Regions from separate parts of the Flavonifractor sp. An9 genome, predicted to be linked through region 2. Evidence: riboswitches for the same ligand, from Rfam matches in the RefSeq annotation. Region 2 holds a riboswitch; the other holds the start of a gene.
What was found. Region 2 has a riboswitch for cobalamin ahead of B5G40_RS03655 (energy-coupling factor ABC transporter permease). Riboswitches for the same ligand answer to the same signal wherever they lie in the genome.

Region 1: another riboswitch for cobalamin. It lies ahead of B5G40_RS09675 (hypothetical protein); the one in region 2 lies ahead of B5G40_RS03655 (energy-coupling factor ABC transporter permease).

What each region holds. Positions count from the first base shown of each region.
Region 1 is NZ_NFHC01000013.1:33,482-38,427, reverse strand. Features, by position in the region: gene polA (DNA polymerase I) at 1-1,362, opposite strand, end outside; gene B5G40_RS09675 (hypothetical protein) at 1,574-2,227, opposite strand; cobalamin riboswitch at 2,381-2,575, opposite strand; gene B5G40_RS09670 (DUF975 family protein) at 2,628-3,455, opposite strand; gene B5G40_RS09665 (sensor histidine kinase) at 3,504-4,946, opposite strand, start outside.
Region 2 is NZ_NFHC01000003.1:139,839-144,784, reverse strand. Features, by position in the region: gene B5G40_RS03665 (precorrin-8X methylmutase) at 1-571, shown strand, start outside; gene B5G40_RS03660 (sirohydrochlorin cobaltochelatase) at 577-1,362, shown strand; cobalamin riboswitch at 1,345-1,531, shown strand; gene B5G40_RS03655 (energy-coupling factor ABC transporter permease) at 1,564-2,283, shown strand; gene B5G40_RS03650 (energy-coupling factor ABC transporter substrate-binding protein) at 2,297-2,593, shown strand; gene cbiQ (cobalt ECF transporter T component CbiQ) at 2,596-3,375, shown strand; gene B5G40_RS03640 (ATP-binding cassette domain-containing protein) at 3,372-4,220, shown strand; gene cobI (precorrin-2 C(20)-methyltransferase) at 4,217-4,909, shown strand; gene B5G40_RS03630 (NAD(P)-dependent oxidoreductase) at 4,906-4,946, shown strand, end outside.

The sequences.
Region 1 (4,946 bases), on a different contig from region 2:
CACCGTTGCCTGATCGGCCAGAGGGGTAAAGGCATCCTTGGCCAGGTAGGTATCCTTGGCCTTGGCATACTCATGGTTGAACCACCGCATACCCAAAGTCTCCAGCTCGTAACTGCCGTCGGTGGGAGCCAGCAGATAGGCCGCCAGAGCCGTATCAAAAACGAAGCCGCCTCCCTCGATGCCCTCGTTCAGCAGTCTGGACAGCAGGGTTTTCACATCGTGGGTGTTCTTCTTGATGTCAGGAGCAAAGAGGGCCTTGAGAACGTCGTTATATCCCTCCATCTGGTCAGCCCGGAGAATGGCGGCGTGGCTATCCTGCTCACTCTCCCAGTGCTCCACCACAACCACGTCCAGAGAGGGCAGGGCCAGCACATCCACGCTGTCCTTCTGCCGCCAGATAGACAACAGCTCCTCTGCCCGGTTCAAATCGGTGACATCTTCGCTGGTGCAGGTGCCGGTAAACTGTTCCTCCTGCTGCACCTCCCCCTGAGGAGCGCTGAGGCCCAGCTTGTCGATCAGCTTATTGAACTCCAGCTTGAGGAAAAGCTCGTACAGGACGGCGGCATTGGGTTCCTTCCGCAGGTTGGCCTCGGGGGTGAAGTCGATGGGGGCATCGCAGTGGATGAGGGCCAGGTCGTAGGACATTTTAGCCTGGTCTGCCCCTTCGGTCAGTTTCTTAAGCACGGCAGGCTTGGCCTCTACGCTGTCCAGATCCTGATAAATGGCTTCCACGCTGTGGTAGCGCTGGATCAGGTCCATGGCGGTCTTTTCACCGATCCCCTTGACACCGGGGATGTTATCGCTGGTATCCCCCATCAGTGCCTTCAGGTCCACCATGTGGATGGGATCAAAGCCGTAGGCCTCCCGGAAGGCCTCGGGGGTCATCTCCTTGGTGGTGGTCTGGCCCATACGGGTGGACACCAGCTTCACCCGGGTGGTATCGGTGACCAGCTGGAGGGAGTCCTTGTCGCCGGTGACGATGACGGTATTCCACCCGGCGGCGGTATCCTTCACCGAGATGGTACCGATGAGGTCGTCGGCCTCCCAGCCATCCATCTCATAGCGAGGGATGTTCATGGCCTCCAGTACCTGCTTCAGGATAGGCAATTGAGCCGCCAACTCCTCCGGCATCCCCTTCCGCTGGGCCTTATAGCCTTCATAGGCCAGGTGGCGGAAGGTGGGGGCCTTTCGGTCAAAGGTGACGCACAGGGCGTCGGGCTGTTCCTCGTCTATCAGCTTGAGCAGGATGTTCACGAAGCCATAGACGGCGTTGGTGGGGGTGCCGTCCTTGGTGGTAAGCAACCGGATTCCGTAAAAGGCCCGGTTGATGATGGAATTGCCGTCAATGACCATGAGCTTCATGAAAGGACCTCCTGCTGTCCGGTACTCCCGGACATAAAATCTCAGGATATAGTATACCAGCTTTCTCCGTCCCATACAAGAGAAAAGCCCGCCGGGTCACCTCACAATGGTGACCGCTATGTGCGCCGAGGTCAAATACCCCTCGGCAGAAGCCAGCAGGATATAGATCCTTCTGAGACGGCGGTATTAGGAAGGTCCTTCCCCTCCGGCTTCAGGCATGGCTAACATTCCGCGCCCAATAGCGCCGCATATGTCGGCGCACGGACTTGCTCAGCGCAGGAATACCCAGCAGTTCCAGTCCGGTCTGCCAGGTGCAGCCCACTTGTCTGAACAATACATCCAGCTCCCCGGGCAGCTCCTCCCGGCAGGGAGGCTGACCTGTCCGTCGGACCGCCGCGCAGTACTCCCCCAGTGTTTGTCGGGCATCCTCATCCAAGCATATACCCCGGGACGCGCACCGCTTCAGGAAGGGCAGGGTGTCCACCCGCTCGGGCCAGTCCGCCGGCCACATGCGCTCTGCCGCCTGCTGGCGGCTCCGGCCCCGTGCCCGCCAACAGGCATGATGGAGGGAACCAAAGCGCTTTTCCAGATACCAGCGGTAGACGCACAGCAACCGCTCCGGACGGGGCGAACCATTGCGCCCCTCCATGGTCTCCACCAGTGACTCCAATAGTTCTTCGTCGGAAAAGCTGGTATACACCTGTCTGCCAATGGGACATTCCGGGGAAAAATAGAGGGTAAGATCTCCATCCAGCTGCTGAGATAATCCGGGCGTATCGGCCATTTCCTCCTCCAGTTCCGCCAGCCACTGACGATATCCATTCAATTCCCGCTGGGACAATCTGTTCTTTCCGGTCCGTTCCATAGCTTTACTACCTCCCTGCCGCTGCAAATGGATTCCGGCGGGGACATCTATGGCCCAGACCATAGCAAAAGAAAAGAGTTTCCCGGACGGGAAACTCTTTTTTCATCAGCTCAAACGCCTGTGCTGTCACGCGCCATTTCCCCGCCGAATATGCGCGTTACCGTCGCGGCTGGCTGGTCTCCTGGCTTGGATTCAACCTTACGCCCGTCTTCCCATCCGTACCCGGACAGTGACCTTATGAGCGCTCGTCATCCTTACAGTAGAGAGGGCTGCTGCGGACTTGCACCGCATTCCCATTGAAAGCTCCGCCTCTGAGGACGGATAGCTACCAACCGCTGATTGGATTCAGTTGTTGTTTCTATTATATCATCTTCGTCCGAAAATACAATGCCTACTTTGGTTACATCCCGCCGTAAGGTCCGTTCCACCCGCCGGGCTGAGGACGCTGAGGAAAGGCTCCATACACCACCCAGTTATAAAAATTGGCATTGGCCGCCCCCATATAGGGGCCGATCCACAGGCTCAGAATACCCAGGGTGAAGGGAGACAAAATCAGCCATCCCAGGAAGGACAGGTCCTGTACGAACAGTGCCATGATATTGCCCCGCATGGCGCTGCGGCTGTGGCCAATGGCCTCCAGGGCGCCCATCTCCGGGTGGTCCAGCAGAAAGTAGACCGCCAGCCGGTAACGATAGGATATGGCAATCATCCAAACCAGCATGATCAAAGCGCCAACAAGGATCAGGGTGACGCTGTGCATTAGATAGGCCAGGAACACAAAGCCCACATAGACCGCCATACCGATGAGCCCCCACAGGAACACAAACAGGGCCGACAGGAAATTCACAGCCAGTGCCCGTCCTATCGTATAAAAGCCATCCAGCAGATTGCGGTAGCTGGGCCCTTCCCGCCGGGCCAATCGCAGGCTATAGGAGGTATATCCGTAATCCATCACCCAGCTATAGAGCGCCAGCAGCAGCTCCATGACCAGAATCACTGTAATACGCTGGGGGGTAAAAATGGCGGTCAGGATCTCTTCCACTTCATAGTTGGTCTCTGTTAGATAAAAATAGGCAGCCTGAAAAGGCTCAGATACAAAATTCAGCACCACACTGCTCAGTACACCGGTCAGCAGCACATACACCAGCGTTACCAGCATGGGGTGGGGATAGGCCCCCCGCATGGCATCCCGTGCCAGCCACTTGGACTCAGGACGGTTATATCCCATGGTACTCCCTCACAATCGTTTCTACCTTGTTGAGGAAATGATACCACATCATGTTTTCGATTGCAACCCGGGCAGCACCACCGTAAAGGTCACGCCCCCCGTCCGGTTGACCGCCCAGCAGCGTCCTCCATGGGCCTCCACCGCCGCCCGGACAATGGCCAGGCCCAAACCGGTACCTCCGTCCGCCCGGCTGCGGCCCTCATCCCCCCGGTAGAAGGGCTCAAACAGGCGGTCCAGATGTTTTTGCGGGATGACGGGGCCGTCGTTGTCCACGGTCAGCGTGATCCGCCGTCCCTTTTGGGCCAGGGAAATGGTCACCGCGCCGCCGGGGGTGCAGTGGCGCAGGGCATTGTCCGCCAGATTGTCCACCATTTCCTCCAACCGCAGCCGGTCCCCCAGCATGGATGCCGGGGCCAGTTGAGTACGCAGTTCAATGTTCTTTTCCTCTGCCAGCAGGGACAGCCGTGCAGCACCATTCTCCACCAGAGCATCCAGATCCAGGGGTTCCCGTTCCACCTTGCCGCCGCTCTCCAGCCGGGCCAGGTCCATCAGGCTCCCCACCAGGGCCGCCATCCGGTCGCTCTCAGCCACCACGGTGTCCAGATACTGGCCCCGCTTGGCGGGGTCGATGTCCTCCCGCAGGGCCTCGGCATGGGTGCGCAGCACCGCCAGAGGAGTCTTGAGTTCATGGGCCGCCCCCCGGACGAAGGCCCGCTCCCGCCGGATGGCCCGGTACTCCAGCCAGGCTGTGAACAGGGCCAGGGCCGCCGCCGCTCCCAGGGTGAGCAGGAGCACCGGTTTCAGCCCGGTGAGGGCGTACAGCTCAGGCAGGTAATAGTTTGACGCGAGAGGTCTCACGGCGCCGACATCCAGATAGGCGTTGGAATACTGGCCGCCGCCAAAGGCCAGCCCTCCCTGGGCAGTCTGGGGAATCCTCTCCTCCAGCTCGTCCACCTCTGCCGCCAGAGCCTGGTACCGCTCCAGCTGGGGCTCCGGATCCCCCCGGCCCAGCAGGGGGGAATAAAACTCCACCCAGGTACCGGAATAGGACTGCGGCGCCTGGCCGGGGAACAGGTCGGCCTGCGTATCGGCCAACACCACTTCCCCCGTTTCAAAGCAGAGAGTCAGCTTCTGCACATACAGCACCTGGCCCTCACGCCAGCCCACCGCCCGGAGGCCGGTAAACTCCGTCCCAGCCGCGCCGGCATCCCCCTGGTACAAGACCGGTTCCCGGTAGCCCTCCAGGGTGTCCAGTGCCGCCAGCATCTGCTCCTGGGACAGGACCGGATCAAGGACCAGGTACAGGACCGGCTCCTCCTCTGGATCAGCATCCTCTACCATCGCGGTATAGCCCATCAGCATCTGTGTCTGGCCCAGCCGGTCCCCGTCCTCCGTGTACGCCCGGAGAAAGAGCTGCCCCCCGTAGTCCCGGAGCAGCCACCCCCCGCTCATGGTGAGGATGGCGGAACAATAGCCGTCCTCCCAGGGAAG
Region 2 (4,946 bases):
GGGGGACCGGGTATTTCCCGCCGACCAGCTGCCCGTCATCAAGCGGGCCATCCACACCAGCGCCGACTTCGACTATGCCGACAACCTGGTGTTCTCCCCGGATGCGGTGGCGGCGGGCATTGCCGCCATCAAGGGGGGCTGCACCATCGTCACCGACACCCAGATGGCCTTCTCCGGCATCAATAAGCGAGTGCTGGAGAAGTTCGGCGGCAAGGCGGTGTGCTTCATGTCCGACCCGGACGTGGCCGCTGAGGCCAAGGAGCGGGGGGAGACCCGGGCCACCGTGTCCATGGAGCGGGCCGCTCAGCTGGAGGGCCCCCTGGTGCTGGCCATCGGCAACGCCCCCACCGCCCTGGTGCGGGCCTGTGAGCTCATCGAGGAGGGGAAGATGGCCCCCGCTCTGGTGATCGGCGTGCCGGTGGGCTTTGTCAACGTGGTGGAGAGCAAGGAGCTGCTGCTCACCATGGACACCCCCCACATCGTGGCCCGGGGCCGCAAGGGCGGCAGCAACGTAGCCGCTGCCATCTGCAACGCCCTGCTCTACCAGGCCAGCAACAACGCACGGGAGTGAAGGATATGAATACACAAGCCCTTCTGGCGGTGTCCTTCGGCACCAGCCACCGGGACACCCTGGAAAAGACCATCGCCGCCATCGAGAAGGCTCTGGCTTCCGCCTTTCCGGAGCGCACCCTGCGCCGGGCCTTCACCAGCGGTATGATTTTGAGAAAGCTGGAGCGGGAGGGCACCCACATCGACGACGTGCCCGCCGCCCTGGAGAGGCTGGCGGCGGAGGGGTACACCGACGTGCTGGTCCAGCCCACTCACATCATGAACGGCGACGAGTACGACAAGATGATGGCTCTGGCCGTCCCCTTCGAGGGCCGGTTTGAGAAACTGACCTTCGGGCGTCCCCTGCTCACCGAGACGGGGGACTACCTGGACGCGGTGGGGGCCCTGCTCCAAGACCTGCCCCAGGCGGAGGAGGGCAAGGCCATTCTCTACATGGGCCACGGCACCGAGCACTTTGCCAACTCCTGCTACGCCTTGCTGGAGTATGTGTTCCGGGATATGGGCCGGAAGGATGTGGTCATCGGCACGGTGGAGGGCTACCCCGGCTTTGGGGAGGCGGTGCGCCGTATTAAAGAACTGGGAGCCAGTCGAGTGGAGCTGCGGCCCCTGATGATCGTGGCGGGCGACCATGCCAAAAACGATCTGGCGGGGGAGGAGGAGGACTCCTGGAAGTCCCTGCTGGAACAAGAGGGCTACGCCGTCAACTGCGTGCTCCAGGGCCTGGGAGAGTTTCCCAGTATCCAGGCCCTCTTCGTCAAGCACGCCGGAGAGGCCAAACAACTCCAGGCGTAAGCCTGTTTGCATAGAGGGCCGGGAAAAGGGAAGCCGGGTGCAATTCCCGCGCAGTCCCGCTGCCGTAAGAGAAGAGCCGCCGGGCACCATGTCACTGGGAAAACCTGGGAAGACGCGCGGCGGCAGAGAGGCTCAAGCCGGAAAACCTTGCCCGGCCCGGAAACCACCCACCTACGAGTGATAGGAAAGGATGAAACAACCATGAAAACTCTGACTGCCGACAAAACCGTCCGCGCCGCGGCGGTGCTGGTGGGGCTGCTGGGTCTGATGACCATGAGCGCCTCCGCCATGCACATCGCCGAGGGTATGCTGCCGGTGAACTGGGCCATCGGCTGGGGCGCGGTGTGCGTGCCCTTCCTGGTGGCTGGTTTCTTCTCCATCAAGAAGAAGATCGACCAGGCCCCCCGGGCCAAGATCCTGCTGGCCATGTGCGGCGCCTTCGCCTTCGTGTTGTCCGCCCTGAAGATCCCCTCGGTGTCCGGCTCCTGCTCTCACCCCACCGGCGTTGGCCTGGGCGCCATCCTGTTCGGGCCCCTGGTCATGACGGTGCTGGGACTGATCGTGCTCCTCTTCCAGGCCCTGCTGCTGGCCCACGGCGGCCTCACCACCCTGGGCGCCAACGTATTCTCCATGGCCATTGCCGGGCCCATTGTGTCCTGGCTGGTCTATAAGCTGCTGCGGAAGGCCAAGGCTCCTGCCGCTGTGGCGGTATTTGCCGCCGCAGCCCTGGGTGACCTCTTCACTTATGTGGTCACTTCGGTGCAGCTGGGGGTCATCAACGGCGGCATGGTGAAGTTCCTCACCATCTTTGCCGTGACCCAGATCCCTCTGGCCATTGCCGAGGGCCTGCTTACCGTGGTGATCTTCAACGTGCTGGAGAAGTACAGCAAGACCGAGCTGCATGAGCTGCAGGTGCTGTAAGGAGGGGACGGATATGAAAGTTTGGCAGAAAAATTTGATTTTAATCCTGTTGGTGGTGGTCATTGCCGCCGTGCCCCTGTGGCTGCTGCCCAATGCCGAGTTCGGCGGAGCCGACGGCCAGGCTGAGGAGGCCATTATGGAGCTTAACCCCGACTATGAGCCCTGGTTTGAGCCCATTCTGGAGCCCGCCAGCGGCGAGGTGGAGTCCATGCTCTTCGCCCTCCAGGCCGCCATCGGCGCCGGTGTGGTGGGCTTCATTCTGGGCCGTATCACCAAGAAGCCGGACGGGAAAGAGAAAGGAACGAACTGACCATGGGCACCGACCGCTACGCCTATCAGTCCCGCCTGCGGCGGGTGTCTCCCATGCCCAAGCTGCTGCTGACGGTAGTCGCTCTGGTGATCTGCCTGTGCTGCGACAGCGTGGCGGTGGGCCTGTTTACCCTGCTTCTGATGGGGGTGCTGATTACTGCCCTGGGGGGCCTGCCCCTCAGGGCGTACCTCCATTTTCTGAAGGTGCCTTTGATCTTCCTGGTCATCGGCTGCCTCACCATCGTGGGGGGAGCCTATCCCGCCGGGACGGAGATGGTGGCCGCCATCCCGGTGGGAGGCAGTTTGTGGGGCTTTACCCTGGATGGCCTGTGGCTGGGCGGACGTATCTTCTGTAAGGCCCTGGGGGCGGTGGGGTGTATGTATTTTCTCTCCCTCAATACCCCCGTTACCGACCTGACCATGGCCCTGGGACGGCTCCATGTGCCCAAGCTGCTGGTGGAGCTGATGGAGCTGATCTACCGCTTCATCTTTGTGCTGGCGGAGACGGCTGACCACATCCGCACCGCCCAGGATTCCCGGCTGGGCTACCGGGGGTTCCGCCGGTCGGTGTCCTCCCTGGGGATGCTGGCATCCATGGTGTTCCTGCGGGCATGGCGGAAGGCCGACCGTATCTATACCGCCCTGGAGTCCCGGGGCTATACCGGCAGCCTTACCACCCTGAACGATGCCTATCGTCCGGGGTGGGGGCTGCTCCCCCTCACCGTATTTGCGGCGGCGGGGCAGATTGCCATTTGGTTTGTAGAAGGGAGGCTGCTGCCGTGAAGGCCATCCAGGCAGAAGATCTGTGTTATACCTATGAAGATGGCACTGTGGCCCTGGACCATATCACCTTTGCCGCAGAAAAAGGGAAGGTCACCGGTATCCTGGGGGCCAACGGGGCGGGCAAGTCCACCCTATTCCTCAGCCTCAACGGGGTGCTCACCCCCAAGAGCGGCAAGGTGGTGCTGGGGGGCCAGCCGGTGCGCTACGATAAAAAGGGCCTGCTGGAGCTGCGCCGCCGGGTGGGTATCGTGTTCCAGGACCCGGACGACCAGCTCTTCTCCGCCGACGTGTACCGGGACGTGTCCTTCGGCGGGGTGAATCTGGGCCTGCCGCCCGAGGAGGTCCGCCGCCGGGTGGAGGCGGCTCTGGACCGCACCGGAGTGTCCCATCTGCGGGACAAACCCACCCACGCCCTGTCCTACGGACAGAAGAAGCGGGTGGCCATCGCCGGTGTGTTGGTGATGGAGCCGGAGGTGCTCATTCTGGATGAACCTACCGCCGGGCTGGACCCCCAGGGGGTCAGCGACATCATGAAGCTGCTCGCCCGGCTGCGGGACGAGCTGGGCATGACGGTACTCATCGCCACCCATGATATGGACATCGTGCCCCTGTACTGCGACTACGCCTACCTGCTGGGAGGGGGCAAGGTACTGCTGGAGGGCACGCCGGAGCAGCTCTTTGCCGACCCGGCGGCCCTGCGTGCCAATCATCTCCGTTTGCCCCGCATCGCCCACCTGATGGAGGTGCTGCGGGAGGTGGATGGTCTGGACGCCGACCGGTCCGCCGCCACCATTGGGGCGGCCCGGCGGGAGATCCTGCGAATGCTCAAGGAGGAAAACCAATGAGAGGAATGTTGTACGGCGTGGGGGTTGGCCCCGGCGATCCCGAACTCATCACTAAAAAGGCTGAGCGCATTATCCGCCAGGCGGCGGTGCTGGCCGTGCCCGACGCGGGCCGGGGGGAAAAGACCGCCCTCAATATCGTGGGGGAGCTGGCCGACGGCAAGGAACTGCTGACCTGCGAGGCCCCTATGGTGCGGGACCATGCCGCCCTGGACGGGGCCTATGAGCGCAACGCCGACTTGGTGTGCGCCGCCCTGGACGGGGGTAAGGACGTGGCCTTTATCACCCTGGGGGACCCCACGGTGTACTCCACCTACCTCTACCTCCACAAAAAAGTGGCGGCCCGGGGGTATGACGCCCAGATCATCCCCGGCGTGCCCTCCTTCTGCGCGGTAGCCGCCAAGCTGAACATGGCCCTGTGCGAGAAGAGCGAGCGGCTGCTCATCGTCCCCGCCTCCCACAAGGATGTGTCCGACTGCCTGGACCTGGACGCCAACCTGGTGTTTATGAAGGCGGGCAAGGAGATTGGCGCCCTGAAAAACACCCTGGAGGAGCACGGCTTGCTGGGCCGGGCCTCCCTGGTGGCCAACTGCGGCATGGAGGGGGAACTGGTGTGTCCCCGCTTTGCCGACCTGGAGGAGGGCAGCGGCTACTTCTCGGTGGTGCTGGTGAAAAAGGGGGAAGAGGCGTGAAGCTCATTATGACCGGCCTGGACTGGCATAAAGCCCC